3 regions of the Desulfotomaculum sp. OF05-3 genome follow, and region 2 is predicted to be linked to each of the others. Evidence: riboswitches for the same ligand, from Rfam matches in the RefSeq annotation. Region 2 holds a riboswitch; each other region holds the start of a gene.

Region 1 (5,444 bases), on a different contig from region 2:
TTACGGGTAAAATCCATTTCTCATTTTAATTGATTGTACTTTTGCCTTTACTGCAGCCACCGCAGCAAGCGCAGGCCTTCCAGCAATTTTATATGTTCACAATATGATATCCGGCTGCCTTGCACAGGCGGTTCATGATCGCCTGGCCGAGCTGGTCTTTGGAAAAGCTCTCGGAGAAAATGCAGTCAACCTTTCTGGCATCGAAATCACGCAGAACTGCAAACAAGTTGTGGGCCACCGTCTCCTCGTGTTCCCGGCTTCCGATCACCTCGAGGTTTCCGCCCTGGTACATGTCCTGACTCTCCTCGGTGCAGATGATGCCGACTTTCTTTCCCTCTGCTTCCGCTTTCTTTGTCTGCTCATTGATGTAGGCAACGACCTTGTCCATGTCGCCTTCCACCAGTGTCATGTCCGCCTTCGGGGCATAATGGCGGTACTTCATTCCCGGCGCCTTCGGCTTGATATCGCCGCCGACCGGTCCTAAGATCACTGGATCGATATCCACCTGGCCCAACGTCTCACGCAGCATCTCAATGGTGATCGCGCCCGGGCGGAGAAGTGTCGGGATCTCGCCGGATACATCCACGATAGTGGATTCCACGCCGATTCCCACAGCGCCGCCGTCGATGATCATCTCGATCTTTCCGTCCATGTCCTCGATGACATGTTCCGCCTTTGTCGGGCTCGGTCTTCCGGAAGTGTTGGCACTCGGTGCCGCGATCGGAACACCAGCGAGATGGATCAGGCAATTTGCTACCGGATCCACCGGCATGCGGACCGCAACGGTATCAAGACCGCCGGTGGTTCCGTAAGGTACGATGTCCTTTTTCGGGAAGATCATGGTCAGCGGACCCGGCCAGTACTTTTCAGCCAGTTTCCGGCCCGCCTCCGGGATCTCCTTCACGATCGCCGGAAGTTCTTCCATACAGGAAATATGGGCGATCAGCGGGTTGTCGGACGGACGTCCTTTTGCCGCGTAGATCTTCTTTGCCGCTTCCTCATTCAACGCGTTGGCACCAAGGCCGTAAACGGTCTCCGTCGGGAACGCCACGAGACCGCCGTTTTTCAAGATCTCAGCCGCCTCTAAAAGCCCTGGATTCTTTTCCAGCGTCTCTCTTGTCTTCTCTTCCTCTTTGATACGAACTACTTTTGTATTCATGTTCTGCACTCTCGATTCTATTACTCAAATGTCCAGAAAACCTGTGTTTCTTCTATACGGTTTCCCATTTTTACGCTCATGCGGCGGTATCGCTGTGGCCTGCCGCGTAATGATAAAGGTGCTGCATAAAACCGCAGCACCTTACTTTGTTCAATTGCGTATTCAGTTTAGCACATGAAAGTTATGGTTGCAACAGATTTCCGGCGGATTTACAGGCTTTTCCGGCATCGTTTCCATTCATTTCAATTTTTCTGTTCTTCTTAATATTGCTGTAATAATGATCTGTCCACCGGTTTCTCAGCACTTTTTACTATTTCCTGAAACAGTGCCTTAGTCTTTCCACTTTCTGATCTCTTTCAGCCCTGAAAGGATCGACTCCACAAAGCTGTCGTAGATCTGGTTGCCCTTCTCCGCCGTCGCCCCGCTTGGATCGCCGCCGATTCCGATGGGCTTTCCGTCCTCGGTCTCCCACTCTTCTGAAACCCAGCCAAGAGTGATCGGGCCATATACGGTGAATGTCTTGTTTCCCATGAACTTTCTCGGGATTCCCGCCTCGGAGGTCTCCAGCTTTACTGTCTCCGGGCGCTCCGCGAGAACCATGGATGTCTCCATCTCACCGCCGTGGAAATCCCAGATATTTCCAGGTGTCACAGTGTCTTTTACCGCCTGGTTTCCGAAGAATGCGCCACAGTTGATGATAAATACGGCGATTCCGAGCTCACTTCTTACCTCCCTGCTTAAGACCTGGATGATCGGGGAGTTTCCGCCGTGGCAGTTCAAGATTGCGATCTTCCTGAATCCGTGATGCGCCAGGCTTTTGCAGATGTCGTAGAGAACATGATAAAAGGTATCCGGCTTTAAGGTGACAGAACCGCAGAAGTTCACATGTTCCGTGCTGAGTCCCACCGGGATCAGCGGAAAGATCAGCATCGGATAGTCCGGGATCTCCCGGTCTAAGGCCTCTTTGATCCGTCTCGCCGTTCCCTCCGCGATGATCTCGTCTGTACCCAGCGGACACTGGTTTCCGTGCTGTTCCAACGCTCCCACCGGGATCATGACCACCGTCTCGTCCTTGTCGACCTGTTCCATTTCCAGTCTTGTCAGTTCATTATAATATCTTACCATTTTATTTTCTCCGTTTCTTAAGTCATTGCCGCTTCACTATCTCATTTCGGTCGTTATCCGTCAAGTACTGCTGCCACCTGCCAGCGCTCACTTTTGTGCCTGCGCAGGCTTTTGCTCACTTCTCACATAAATTGTAAGTCCCCCGAGGCAGACACGGCTTTCGCCGTCTCTATCCCGGGGGAATCTCCCATTTCAGGTGTTATGCCGCCGTATTTTCAGTTTTCTTTTCTCTGTGAACCCCTGCATGGATGATCACGCTGACATGCTTATATACAAGTGCTGTTACGATCGCGTTCAGTCCGCATTTTACAAGGTTGAACGGAACGATCATGAAGATCGCGAATGTATACAGGTTTGTAACTGCCGGGTTGATCTTTGTTCCCATTGCGATGATGTTCTCGATTCCGCCGAAAGCAACTTTTGCGTAGAACGGAAGTGTGATCGCGCAGTTTACGAATACAGCGCCGACGATAGCACAGATGACACCGGCAGCGAGAGCGACCATAGCGGTCTTTTTCGTTTTATGTCTGCGGTAGATCAGGGCAGCCGGTACGGAGAACATGCAGCTTCCAATGATGTTTCCGAGCTCGCCGACATAGTAAGTGCTTGTTCCGTTTAAGAGCAGCTTTAAGAGGTTCTTAACGATCGCGATCAGAGCTGCCTGGGCTGGTCCCATGGCAAAGCCGCCGATCAGTACCGGGAGCTCCGCGAAGTCCAGCTTGTAAAACGGCGGTGCAAACGGAACCGCCACCTGGATCGTCTCCAATACGGCTGCGAGTGCGCTGAACATGGCGATCAGCACGAGATTTCTGACACTTAATACTTTGTTCTGGTTCATAATGTTCCTCCTTGTACTTGTTGTTCTTCTGTTACAAGGAATTGCTGTGCAGGATTGCCGGCTCACACGGACTCGTGGGGATGATTCCCTGTCCATGTAAATAAAAAGACCCCGGACCATTGAAAAAGTCCGGGGCTTGAATGAACTACTCCTGTCATACAATTTCTTCTCTCATCCAGACTATACTGTCGGTTTTGGAATCTCACCAAATCAGCTGCTTTCGCAGGTCGCGGACTATACCGCCGGTGGGGAATCGCACCCCGCCCCGAAGAACGATATTTATTTGTTCGTTAACAGAATATCACATTTTGCTTCATACTGCAATATTTTTTATTCTTAGCGGAAATGTCCATAAGACTGTCCTGCCGCCATACCACCGCGGAGCTCTGCCATCTCGCTGACTGTCACGAGCTGGTAACCTCTTCTCGTGAGTTCAGGAATCAGCGTCTCTGCCGCAATGACGCTCTGCTCATAGAGATCATGCATCAGGATGATATCTCCATCCTGCACCTGTCTGAGAACTGTGTCGATGGTGTGCTGCGCGTTTCTCGTCTTCCAGTCCAGTGTATCCACGGACCAGATGATGGACGGCATTCCAGCCTTTGCGAGGACCGCCTTACTGGCATCATTGATCTTTCCTCCCGGCGGGCGGACACCTTTCGGCGCGTTTCCGCCTGCTGCCACAATGGCATCGCGTGTCTGATTTAAGCTCTGTAATATCTCTCCCTCAGACATTCCTGTCAGATATGTATGTGCCCAGGTATGGCTGTCTGTCTCGCATCCGAGATCCGCCATGCGCTTTACGGTAGACGCATAGGACGCAACTCGGTTGCCCACCATGAAGAATGTGGCTCTTCCGCCGTTCGCTTCCAGGGAATCCAGGATCCGGGGCGTATACTTCGACGGACCGTCATCAAAGGTCAGGGCAACCATCGGTCTTGTCGGGTCAACGCTCTTTCCATTCGGGCCTTCCGGTACCTCCGCACCTTTTCCCGTCACCGTTACCCAGAGACCATCCACACGGAGTCCCTGTCCTTCGGTTCCCGCAGTCTCCCCGTTCTTCACCAGAGTTGTCCAGGAGCCATTCTGATATACAGAGTAATAAACATCATAATTCTCCGCAAGCTGTCCGGTAAATGCCATGCGGACCGCTTCTAACGGCATATCTGTCTCGGTGCTTCCATTCGGAGTCATATTTTCCTGCCAGGAAAGCCATCCGCTTCCGCTTAAGTTCACCTGGTAAGAAAGCGTGCCGCTCATTCCCTCAGGTTGTCCCTGAAGGCTGGCGCGGATCGCCGTCACATAGCTTCCGGTTCCAGCACGCGCTGTTTTGCTGTCACCATGATACCCACTCCAACCGGTTCCATGCTCATAAATTCCGTAAACTGCGCCCATATCCGCCGCATATGCCGGATCACCGGTGATTCCCACCGATGCAGCGCAGATCAATACAGCCGCCAGCACCGTGCGGACTGCCTGTCTGATCTTCTTCCAATCCATAAGTTCCCCTCTTTTCCCAGTGATCTTCTCACCATATTGATCGTATTTGTAACTGTTCCATACCTTCGCAGCTACTCATGCCCATATTTTAACATGAAACTGAGAATAAAGGTACCTCTTCCAGACCTTTTTCGTAAATTTCAGAAAAACGTCAGAATTATAACAGAAATCATATTTTAACACTTGCGCACATCATAGCGCGAGCTTGCCTGATCTGCATTTTTTTTATATAATGTAGTATGACTTACAGGGGTTATTTATCGAAAGGAGTAACAAAAACATGATTCAGAATCTGAATGAAGAATTATTTTCCTTTATCAAAAAGAGTCCGACCGGTTTCCATGCTGTTCATGAACTGGCAAACTACCTGACCGAGGCAGGCTTCGAGCGCCTCGCTGAGGGCAATACCTGGAATCTTGCTGAGGGCGGAAAGTATTTCGTAACCCGCAACCAGTCCGCGATCATCGCATTCAAGGTATCCCGCAAGGATTATTCCGGCTTCCATATCGCGGCAAGCCACAGCGACTCCCCGACCTTAAAGATCAAAGAGTCTTCTGAGATGAACATCGAGAACCAGTATGTAAAATTAAATGTTGAGAAGTACGGCGGAATGCTCTGCGCACCGTGGTTCGACAGACCTCTCTCCGTTGCAGGACGCATTATCGTAAAAGACGGCAACCGTCTCACAACAAAACTGATCAACGTTGACCGTGATCTTCTCATGATCCCGAACCTCGCAATCCATATGAACCGTGAAGTAAACGACGGTTACAAGTACAACATCCAGAAAGATATGCTTCCATTATACCGCATGAGCAATTC
Region 2 (5,444 bases):
TGAAATCGTAAACGGTACGATCAAAGGTGGAGACGGTTCTGCTAAACATCCAGATGGAGCAGCCGGTATCGGAGCCAGTGGTGATACAGCAGATGCCGGACTTATCATCGGAAGCAATGCAAATGTGATCGGGGGTAACGGTGCAGATGGCACCGAAGGCAAAGATGGAGGAAACGGCGGAGCCGGTATCGACGGTAACGGCAAGATCACTCCGACGGTCAATGGAACGGTAACCGGCGGCAACGGTGGTAAAGGCGGAGATTCCGCAGCCGGTACTCCGGGTAATGGAGGAAACGGTGGAACCGGAATCAGCGCAGGCGATAAGACCATCACCATCAATCCTAGTGGAACCGTCAAAGGCGGTGATGCAGGAAGCGGCGGAAACGCAACAGGAGATAACACGAATCCTGGTGGCAACGGCGGTAACGGCGGTACGGGAACCGAGACCACACAGCCCGGAAAGACCGATAATAACGGTGGTACAACATCGGGTGGAAATGGCGGTGACGGCGGAACTTCCAACAACGGCAACGGTGGAAACGGAGGAGACGGCGGCAGCGGCTCCACAGGGGAAAATAATAACAACGGCGGCACCAGCAGTGGCGGCAACGGCGGAAATGGCGGCGACTCTGACAAGGGTAACGGCGGATCCGGCGGTAATGGAGGAAGCTCAGGCGAAACCGGAGGAAACGGTGGTAACAACACCGGAGGCAACGGTGGAAATGGCGGAGATTCCAACAGCGGCAATGGAGGATCCGGCGGAAACGGTGGAGACTCCAACAGCGGCACCGGAGGCAACGGTGGCAATGGTGGAGATTCCAATAACGGCACCGGAGGAAACGGCGGAAATGGCGGTGGCTCCAACAACGGCACCGGAGGAAACGGCGGAAATGGCGGTAACTCCAACAACGGCAATGGAGGAAACGGCGGAAACGGCGGAGACTCTAACAGCGGAAATAATGGAAACGGCGGCAGCTCCGGCAGTAACGGTAACAGACCCGGCGGAAATGGCGGCGGCTCCAACAATGGCAATGGAGGAAACGGCGGTAACAACGGCGGAGGCAACTCTGGAAATAACTCCGGAAATAACTCCGGAAATAACTCCGGAAATAACTCCGGAAATAACTCCGGAGACAACGGCGGCAATAACGGTGGTGATAACTCCAATACCAATGGGAATAACAATTCCGGAAGTACAGGTAACACAGGTAATACACCAGATGCAGGTAATACAGCCGGCAATGATTCCGGAAATAATGCCCATAAAGGAAATAAAGGAAACAGTACCGGCAACAGTAATGCCGGGCAGAAGGATCCGGCAGAGGATGACAGCCTGAACGATGCTGCGGATGAAAGCAGCCTGACAGGTGATGCAGATGGCAGCGATGCAGACGGAAGTGATGCAGATGGCATACAGGAAGAGGAGAGCATCCATGCAGACAGCGACAGCGTTGAGAATGGTACGGACAGTGACAGCCATATACCGTTTGGTGAATGTGGTTTCCACTGGATCCCCATTGTATGGCTCCTTGTAATCCTGGGTTATACCGTAGTACGTGTGAAGAAGCTCCGTGATGAGTCAGAAGAAGCCTAAGGAGGAAAACAGACATGGAAAACACGAAACCGAATAAGAAATTATACATTGTAGTGGAAGTCATACTGTTTGCAGTATATATCCTGATAGGTGTCCTGCTGTTCGTCACGGAAAAGCACTGTGCTGCAGACGCATTCATCTTCTGGATCGGACTTGTGATCGCAGCAGTCTGTGCAGTAGTGCTGGGAATCCATGAGAACAGAAGGATCTAAGAAGTAAAAAAGAAGAAGTAATTTTAAGAAAACCAAATGGCTGTGATGGCTGTTTGGTTTTCTTGCGCTAAAAAGACCGGAAAGGATCATCGGATATCCCGGGAACCGGTTCGTCCTGAGACAGATCCTTTGTAAGCGCTGAATAACCCACCGTCTTTCCATTCCAGCTAATTCATGCGACAATCATTCTAATCCAAGTGAGTTAAGACATTGGACAAGTTTGGTTCAAAGTGAAGTGTTGCTTGTCCAGTATACTCACACCATTGATGGTATCGATCATCTGCCAGTTCTTCTTACCGACACAGAATCCGCGGATTGCACGTTCTGATGCATTGTTGTCCATCGGAACATCTCCATCGGTCAGGAAAACCCGAAGCAGCACGGTAAAGGTACTGCTTCGGGTTTTTTACTGTTTGGCCTTATATGCTTCGCCCCATGCCCGCATGGAATCCAGAATGGGTTTCAGACTTTTTCCGAGTTCCGTCAGAGAATACTCCACTCTCGGCGGTACTTCGGCGTAGACCTTGCGGTTTACAAGTCCGCTTTCCTCCATTGTCCGGAGCTGGGCGGTCAAGACCTTCTGAGACACATTGCCTACGGACTTTTTCAGTTCGCCGAACCGCTTTGTTCCCGGCATCAGGTCACGCAGGATCAGCACCTTCCACTTATCCCCGATGAGGGTCAGCGTAGTCTCCACGGGACATGCAGGGAGTTCTTTTTTTGCGCTTGTTTCGTTCATTAAAAAAATCTCCATAAAATTTTTCAAGTGCCAAATTGCCGGAAAACCCAGTAATGGTGCAATCGTTTCTTCTTGGTAACTACATATTAGTTTCTATTTGGTAACTACAGCACAATAATGTGCTTACTTCACGAATTGGAGCTACGGTATTATTATAATGCCAGAGGCAAACGAAAGCAAGCCCAATTACCAAGGAGGTTACTCAAAATGAAAAAATTTCTTTCTCTCACGCTGGCTCTTGCCATGCTCGGCACGGCCCTCACCGGCTGCAGCTCCAAGGACGCCGCATCCCTAACATCCGCTGAAAGCACCCAGCAGACGGCGCCTGTCCGGCAGGAACAGAGCCAGGCTGAAAAGGCGCTGGCGCTTATCAACACCTTTGCCACCGGCGATACAGACACCGCCCGCAGCCTGCTATCTGATGGCTACATCCAGCACAATCTGGCATACGGCACCGGTGCCGGTGAGCAGGTCGCCTTTGACATCTTCCGCTTTGACGAGAATGGCAAGATCGCCGAGCATTGGGACGTGATGGAGACCATCGCAGATCAGTCCACCTGGCAGAATCAGAACGGCAAGTTCTGATCGTTACCCGGAGGTAACCATACCACAATATTGTGCGTACTTCACAAGCCGTACAAATCGCATTACAATCAAAACATCAAGAGAAAACAACAAATTTTTGGAGGTATTTATCATGAATAAAGTCGTAGAATTTCTGAATGCCAACCCTGTACAGTATCTGGCTACCGTTGGTCGTGACGGTAAGGCAAAGTGCCGCCCGTTTATGTTCGCCGGCGAACTGGACGGCAAGCTGTGGTTCTGCACCAACAACACTAAGGACGTCTACAAGGATATGCAGGCAAACCCGGAGATCGAGATTTCCGTTTCAAGCCCGGAGTATGCATGGATCCGCCTGCACGGCAAGGCTGTGTTTGAGAACAACATGGCTGCCAAGGAAATGTGCATCCAGAACCCCATCGTGAAAGGTCAGTACGGCGAGGCTGCCAACCCCATCTTTGAGGTGTTCTATCTGGATAATGCCCACGGCGTTATCGCTGACTTCTCCGGAAACCCTCCCTACGAGTTCTAAGGAAATAAGACAGAATATTGCAATCTTTGAGGCGGGGGGGGCAACTCCCCACCGGCGGTAAAGTCCGCAAGCCGAAAGGCATGATACGGTGAGATTCCGTAACCGACGGTATAGTCCGGATGAAAGAAGATAGAAGAATGCCCGATAGTCTATCACAGCCATCGGGCATTACACGATCCCGGCAATACCCGCAGTGCATTAGAGGTGTTCTGCCTGTATGAAGCGGATGGCGAGTATTTTGACATCAGTGACCCGGCACACATCGTCCGGGACAGCTTCACCATTGGAAGAGAAGCACAGGAAGCACCGGGCTACTATGTGGGGGAAGGCTGCATCGGCTGCAAGCTGTGCTATTCCGTCTGTCCCCAGAAGTGTATCGACATCACAAAGAAGCCGGTAGTTATCGACCAACACCATTGCTTGCATTGCGGGCAATGTGCGGAAATTTGCCCCAAACAGGTTATCGAAAAGAGGGTTTGACTATGAACCATAGGGAAAAAAGACAGTTTCTCATTCAGGCACTTTTGAAAGAACGCCCAGAATATCGGGATATGAGGATTCCAACAGAGCCGGAGAGCCAGCGCCAGCTTTTGCGGGGACTGATGAATATTCGTGCGCCCCGGCGTATGGATGCGGAGGTTCTGAAAACTCAGGACGAATATCTGCAAGCTGAAACCGCCGCAAAGGGCATTACCGATCTTGACGACCTGACGCCTGTTCAGCCGGGGCTGTATTTCTGGCAGGGGGATATTACAACGCTTCGGTGTGACGCCATCGTCAATGCGGCAAACTCCGGCATGACCGGCTGTTATATCCCGAACCACCGCTGCATCGACAACGCCATTCATACCTATGCGGGTGTGGAGCTGCGGCTTGCCTGTGCGGAGCTGATGGGGCAGCAGGGCTATCCCGAGCCCACCGGACAGGCAAAGATCACCCCTGCATTCAATCTGCCCTGCAAATATGTCCTGCACACGGTTGGGCCGATCATTGAAGGGGGTGTGACACGGCGTGACCGGGAGATGTTGGCCTCCTGCTACCGCTCCTGCTTGGAGCTGGCGGCGGAAAGTAGTCTGGAAAGTGTGGCGTTCTGCTGTATTTCTACAGGAGAGTTTCATTTTCCCAACGAGCAGGCGGCGCAAATCGCCGTGGAAACCGTGAAACAGTTTATGAATAGAAATACCGGTGTAAAGAAGGTGATCTTCAATGTTTTCAAGGATTTGGACAAAGCCATATACGAAAAGCTGCTCAGAGCAGATTGAGCGATTGAAAGCTGCATTGCAGGACTGTGACGCCGTGGTGATCGGTGCCGGAGCCGGTCTTTCCACCTCAGCCGGATTTGTTTACACCGGCGAACGGTTTGAAAAATACTTTTCCGACTTTGCGGCAAAGTACGGCATCAAGGATATGTATTCCGGCGGCTTTTATCCCTTTGCCACGCCGGAGGAGCATTGGAGTTATTGGAGCCGATACATCTACATCAACCGCTATATGGATGCCCCCAAACCGGTCTACGATGACCTTTTGAAGCTGGTGTCTGACAAGGATTATTTCGTTATCACGACCAACGTGGATCACTGTTTTCAGAAAGCAGGCTTTGATAAAAAGCGGCTGTTTTACACGCAGGGCGATTACGGCCTGTTCCAGTGCAGTGAGCCGTGCTGTCAGGAAACCTTTGATAACGAAGCCGCGATTCGTGAAATGGTCAAGCGGCAGCAGAATATGAAAGTACCGACAGAACTTTTACCCGTCTGCCCTCACTGCGGCAAGCCCATGACCATGAATCTCCGCTGCGATGATACCTTT
Region 3 (5,444 bases), on a different contig from region 2:
GCATCGCGGTCTGGAGCTGTTTTCCGCAGTCACAGCGCATGGAACCGAACACATCTCCGGTCAGGCACTCGGAATGCACGCGGCAGAGCACATCCTCGCCGTCCCCGATATCACCTTTTACAAGAGCAACATGGTGCTCGCCGGTAATATCGTTCACATAGCCGTAGATCTTAAAGTGTCCATACTGGGTCGGCATGTCCGCGCAGGCCTCCTGCACCACATGTTTTTCATGGACACGGCAGTAATCCTGCAGCTCCTTGATCGTGATGAATTTCAGTCCGTACTCCTTCGCCAGCTTCCACAGGTTTGTGGTCCGCATCATGGTTCCGTCTTCCTCCATGATCTCACAGCACACGCCGCACTCGGAAAGTCCCGCCAGACGCATGAGGTCCACAGTTGCCTCGGTGTGGCCGTTTCTCACAAGGACACCGCCGCGCCTTGCCACGAGAGGAAATACATGGCCCGGTCTTCTGAGATCCTGAGGCTTTGTCGCCGGATCCACACACTTCATCATCGTGTAGGAGCGCTCCGCCGCGGAGATTCCTGTTGTCGTGTCCACATGGTCGATGGAGACCGTAAATGCCGTGCAGTGGTTATCCGTGTTCTCGGATACCATCTGCGGAAGTCCCAGCCGCTCCGCCACTGCCGCGCTCATCGGCGTACAGATCAGTCCCTTTGCATGACTTGCCATAAAATTGATATTTGCCTGCGTCGCGAACTCTGCCGCGCAGATCATATCTCCCTCATTCTCCCGGTCCGGATCGTCTGTTACGAGAATGATCTTTCCCGCCCGCAGATCTTCGATCGCTTCTTCGATTGTGTTGTACTGTTCGTTCATAGCTTCCTGCCTTTCTAACGTCCTTGTCCTTGAATCGTCTTCTCTAAAATCCATATTTCTGAAGAAACTCCATGCTGAGCCCCGAGTTTCCCTTCGCATTTCCTGCGGCATTTCCTGCGGCATTTTCACCGTCAGGCATTTTTCCCCGGTCCGCACCGGAATTTCTTCCGATATCCACAAATTTCTGAATATATTTCCCCACAATGTCGTTTTCCAGATTGACCGGATCTCCTGCTTTTTTCTTCAAAAGTGTTGTCTCCTCGCCGGTATGCGGGATCACTGACACTGAAAAGTTCCTATTTGTCACCGCCGCCACCGTGAGGCTAATCCCGTCGATGCAGATCGACCCTTTTTCCACGATCAGATCCAGGATCTTATCCGCACATGTGATCGTGACCCAGACTGCATTCTCTTCCCGTCTCATCGATTCGATCTGACCAGTTCCGTCAATATGACCGGAAACGATATGACCGCCGAACCGGCCGTCTGCCGCCATGGCCCGCTCCAGGTTTACATAGCTTCCGTCCCGCAGTGCTCCGAGGCTGCTTCTCCTCACAGTCTCCGCCATCACGTCGGCGGAAAACTCGTTATTTTTCATATTTGTGACCGTAAGGCAGACACCATTGACCGCGATGCTGTCACCGATCTTTGTTCCTTCCAGAACTTTTTTTGCTTTTACCGTCAGTGTACCGGAATTTCCGCGCAGGGAAAGTGCCTTCACCTGTCCGAGTTCTTCTACGATCCCTGTAAACATGCTCTCATTTCCTTTCCCATTTTCAATCTACTGAATATCTGAGCATCAGATCATCCCCGATCGTCTCCACCTGTCTCAGCGTCAGCATCACGGCTTCCGCCGGATGCGCCACACCGATCCCGGAAACCGGAGTCTTCGCGCCGGCACCGCCGAAGATCTTCGGTGCGATAAACGCGCAGATCTCGTTTACGATCCCGGCTGACAGCGCCGCGTCATTTAAGGTACCGCCGCCCTCTAAAAGCACGCTGTCGATGCCCTGTTTTCCAAGATATTCCATGAGCTTCCCAAGATCCACACGCCCGTCTGCGTCCGGGACCGACACGGTCTCCACGCCGGCCGCGTGAAGCTGTTCCGCTTTCTCTTCCGTTTCTTTACAGCCTTCCCCGGAATACTCCCCCGCATACGCTACGATGGTCCGGTACTCCTTTGCCGTTTTCACGATCTGTGAATCCATCGGGATCCTGAGTCCGCTGTCGCAGATGATCCGCACCGGACTCTTCAGCCCGGGGATCCGGACGTTTAACATCGGATCGTCTGCCAGGACTGTGCCGATCCCCGCCATGATCCCCATATACTGGTGGCGCAGCTCCTGCACCTTTTTCCTTGCGCTCTCTCCTGTGATCCACTTGGAGTCGCCGGTCCGCGCAGCGATCTTTCCGTCCGCCGTCATGGCGTATTTCATGACCACATAGGGCGTTTTCTTTGTGATATAATGAAAGAATACCGGATTTAACGCATCGCATTCCTCACGCATAAAGTCCTCTTCCACCCGGACTCCCGCTGCTCTTAAGATCGCCACTCCTTTTCCTGCTACCAGGGGATTCGGATCTCTTGAACCGATCACAACTCTTGCGATCTTCTGCTCGAGGATCGCCTCCGTGCAGGGCGGTGTCTTTCCGTAATGGCAGCACGGCTCTAACGTCACATAGAGTGTCGCGCCCTCCGCACTTTCCGTGAGCGACGCAATGGCGTTTCGCTCCGCGTGAAGTTTTCCGCACCGCTCATGATAACCTTCCCCTATGATCCTTCCGTCTTTCACGATCACAGCTCCCACGAGGGGATTCGGGCTCGTCCAGCCAAGTCCCCCCTTTGCAAGCTCAATGGCCCGCAGCATATAATCCCGGTCCGTCATCTTTTTCACTCCTCTTTCCGCAAACCTGCCTTACAGGCGCAATCAGAAAGTTCCATAGGAATTTTCTGTTAAAAAAACCTGTAAAGTAGATGCCTACAGGGTTTTCCATATTCGGTCCGTTGTTTCATTCGGAAATATAACTTTTCTGCAATTCACAGCTTTCCCGGATCAATCTCCCGTTACACAAAAAAGCCCTGAAACAGTTTCCTATTCCAGAGCTACTGATCCGATCTTCCGTGATCCGGAATTCCTCGATCCCGTCCTCTTTTTCGAGTACCGGATCACTTCCGCATATCACAAACAAACCTGAAATTCTTCTTTCATCCAGACTATACTGTCGGCCCCGGAATCTCACCGGATCATGCCTCTCGGCTCGCGGGCTTTACCGCCGGTAGGGATTTGCACCCTGCCCTGAAGACTCATTATTGAATTGTCCTATCGCTGACCGTCATTTTCATCAGCGGTTGTTTACAATATACTCCCGTTCTCCGTATTTGTAAAGTATTTTCGATAGGAATTTTCACAGAGGATCCCTTTACTCAAAATTCTTGCATGGTACCTGATTTCCTGTTATACTTGATATATTAAGCACTGTCTATTTTCGCAACATAAGGAGGAAATTCGATGTTCAACTTTAATTTCTATACCCCGACCCGCGTCGTATTCGGAAAAGAAACCGAATACCGGATCGGAAAGCTTGTAAAAAATGTCAACTGTAAAAAAGTCCTGCTCCACTACGGAAGCGGCAGCGTGATCCGCTCCGGTCTTCTCGGACGGATCAAAGAGTCCCTGGACGCGTCCGGAGTCACCTATGTGGAGCTTGGCGGTGTTGTCCCAAACCCACGTCTTTCCTTAGTCCGCGAGGGGATCGAGCTCTGCCGAAAGGAGGGCGTTGATTTTCTTCTCGCTGTCGGCGGCGGCAGTGTCATCGACTCCGCGAAAGCCATCGGTTACGGTCTCGCGAACGACGGTGATGTCTGGGATTTCTATGAGCACACCCGTCAGGCATCCGCATGCCTTCCGATCGGCGTTGTTCTGACCATCGCGGCTTCCGGAAGTGAGATGAGCAACAGCTCTGTTATCACAAACGATGAAACACTGGAAAAACGCGGCTACAACAATGATATCTCCCGCCCTGTATTTGCTGTCATGAACCCGGAGATCACAATGACTCTCCCGCCGTACCAGACAGCCTGCGGCTGCACCGATATTCTGATGCATACCATGGAGCGCTATTTCACAAACGGCGGAAATATGGAGATCACCGATGCCATTGCGGAAGGTCTTATGCGCACCGTGATCACGAACGCGAAGATCCTTGTGGACGATCCAGACAACTATGACGCGAGAGCCGAGGTGATGTGGTCCGGAAGTCTCTCCCACAATGGCCTCACCGGCTGTGGAAACGATGGCGGAGACTTTGCCTCCCACCTCTTAGAGCATGAGATCGGCGGAATGTTCGACGTTGCCCACGGTGCGGGACTGGCGGCGATCTGGGGCAGCTGGGCGAGATATGTGATCGATAACTGCACTCCGCGTTTTGCGAAATTTGCAGTGAATGTCATGGGTGTTGAGCCTGGAAAAGATGACATGGAGACGGGTTTAAAGGGCATCGAGGCCATGGAAAACTTCTACCGCGCCATCAATATGCCGACAAACTTAAAGGAACTCGGCATCGATCCGACAGAAGAACAGCTTGAGACTATGGCAAAAAACGCGAGAATCGCTGCAGGCGGCCCGAAGGGATCCGCGAAGAAGTTGGAAGCGGAAGATATGCTTAAGATCTATCAGATGGCTGCAGGAAAATAGCAGAAATCTATCAAAATTATATGAAGAAAACCGGGATGCCGCCTATCTGCGCAGCATCCCGGTTTTCATATAATACCATGAATCCTTGTTTTTTTTTAAAAAACGTGCCTTGGCACATTCTCGCGCCTCGCGCGGTCGCTTGCGACAATCTACATCTTCGCGTGAGTGCACATCTTTGGAATTCCTCGGAATTTCCTGTTACATAAAATAAGACTGCCGTCCAGCATAAGCCTACTGATACGGCAGTCAATTTTTTCATCTACACGTAATCTCTGACCAGAAAGACCGGCTTGATCGCCATGATCTCATCGAATTCCTCCTGGGTGACGGATACATCCGCGTTGGTCTTTTTCAGATCATTTTTTACAACGTCAAACGCGTCCTCCACAGACTCGGCACGCCCCTCACGGACAGCACGCTGCATCCGCTCTACAGTCACCGGATGAAGGTAACAGGCCGGAACCGGAAGTCCGAGATGGAGGCTGTCCACATACCCCGTAACGGCTTTTTCCGCCGCTGCAAGACGTTTTTCGATGGCTTTCCGATTATTCGTACTCGTCGGCATGACATTCGCTCCGGAGAACAGAAAGATCGCCGCCATTCCAAAGAGGACAAAGTATACGGCAAACGCATCATGGTTCATAAAGGAGAATACGCCGTATGCAAGCGCCGCCGCCCCCATGACTACCATGAATAAGGCAAGCCATTTGTAAAACGGCTTTGTCTTCTCATACGTTCTCTTTTTCTTTGCCGCATTGGTGAGCTCTGTGAACAGGGACAACCGCTTCGTGAGGGCTGCTTTTGCCTGCTCCAGGACATTTACCGTCTCCTTCGCCTGCTCAGAAAGCGGAATGAGACATTTCTCCGCCTGCTTTTTCTCAGCTTCCGCAAGGCGCTTTTCCGCCGCTTCA

What was found. Region 2 has a riboswitch for FMN ahead of DXA87_RS00660 (4Fe-4S binding protein). Riboswitches for the same ligand answer to the same signal wherever they lie in the genome.
Region 1: another riboswitch for FMN. It lies ahead of DXA87_RS01790 (ECF transporter S component); the one in region 2 lies ahead of DXA87_RS00660 (4Fe-4S binding protein).
Region 3: another riboswitch for FMN. It lies ahead of ribD (bifunctional diaminohydroxyphosphoribosylaminopyrimidine deaminase/5-amino-6-(5-phosphoribosylamino)uracil reductase RibD); the one in region 2 lies ahead of DXA87_RS00660 (4Fe-4S binding protein).

What each region holds. Positions count from the first base shown of each region.
Region 1 covers NZ_QWGO01000002.1:43,424-48,867, reverse strand. Annotated here, with positions in the region: gene DXA87_RS01800 (L-threonylcarbamoyladenylate synthase) at 89-1,159, opposite strand; gene DXA87_RS01795 (creatininase family protein) at 1,490-2,284, opposite strand; gene DXA87_RS01790 (ECF transporter S component) at 2,484-3,122, opposite strand; FMN riboswitch at 3,282-3,399, opposite strand; gene DXA87_RS01785 (polysaccharide deacetylase family protein) at 3,459-4,622, opposite strand; gene DXA87_RS01780 (M18 family aminopeptidase) at 4,903-5,444, shown strand, end outside.
Region 2 covers NZ_QWGO01000001.1:153,194-158,637, reverse strand. Annotated here, with positions in the region: gene DXA87_RS17850 (hypothetical protein) at 1-1,594, shown strand, start outside; gene DXA87_RS00685 (hypothetical protein) at 1,609-1,806, shown strand; partial or broken gene DXA87_RS00680 (transposase) at 2,075-2,182, opposite strand; gene DXA87_RS00675 (helix-turn-helix domain-containing protein) at 2,213-2,545, opposite strand; gene DXA87_RS18290 (hypothetical protein) at 2,753-3,130, shown strand; gene DXA87_RS00665 (pyridoxamine 5'-phosphate oxidase family protein) at 3,243-3,638, shown strand; FMN riboswitch at 3,657-3,773, shown strand; gene DXA87_RS00660 (4Fe-4S binding protein) at 3,843-4,118, shown strand; gene DXA87_RS00655 (protein-ADP-ribose hydrolase) at 4,121-4,900, shown strand; gene DXA87_RS00650 (Sir2 family NAD-dependent protein deacetylase) at 4,845-5,444, shown strand, end outside.
Region 3 covers NZ_QWGO01000009.1:57,244-62,687, forward strand. Annotated here, with positions in the region: gene DXA87_RS06820 (bifunctional 3,4-dihydroxy-2-butanone-4-phosphate synthase/GTP cyclohydrolase II) at 1-838, opposite strand, end outside; gene ribE (riboflavin synthase) at 882-1,592, opposite strand; gene ribD (bifunctional diaminohydroxyphosphoribosylaminopyrimidine deaminase/5-amino-6-(5-phosphoribosylamino)uracil reductase RibD) at 1,615-2,724, opposite strand; FMN riboswitch at 3,033-3,147, opposite strand; gene DXA87_RS06840 (iron-containing alcohol dehydrogenase) at 3,349-4,533, shown strand; gene DXA87_RS06850 (ATPase P) at 4,793-5,444, opposite strand, start outside.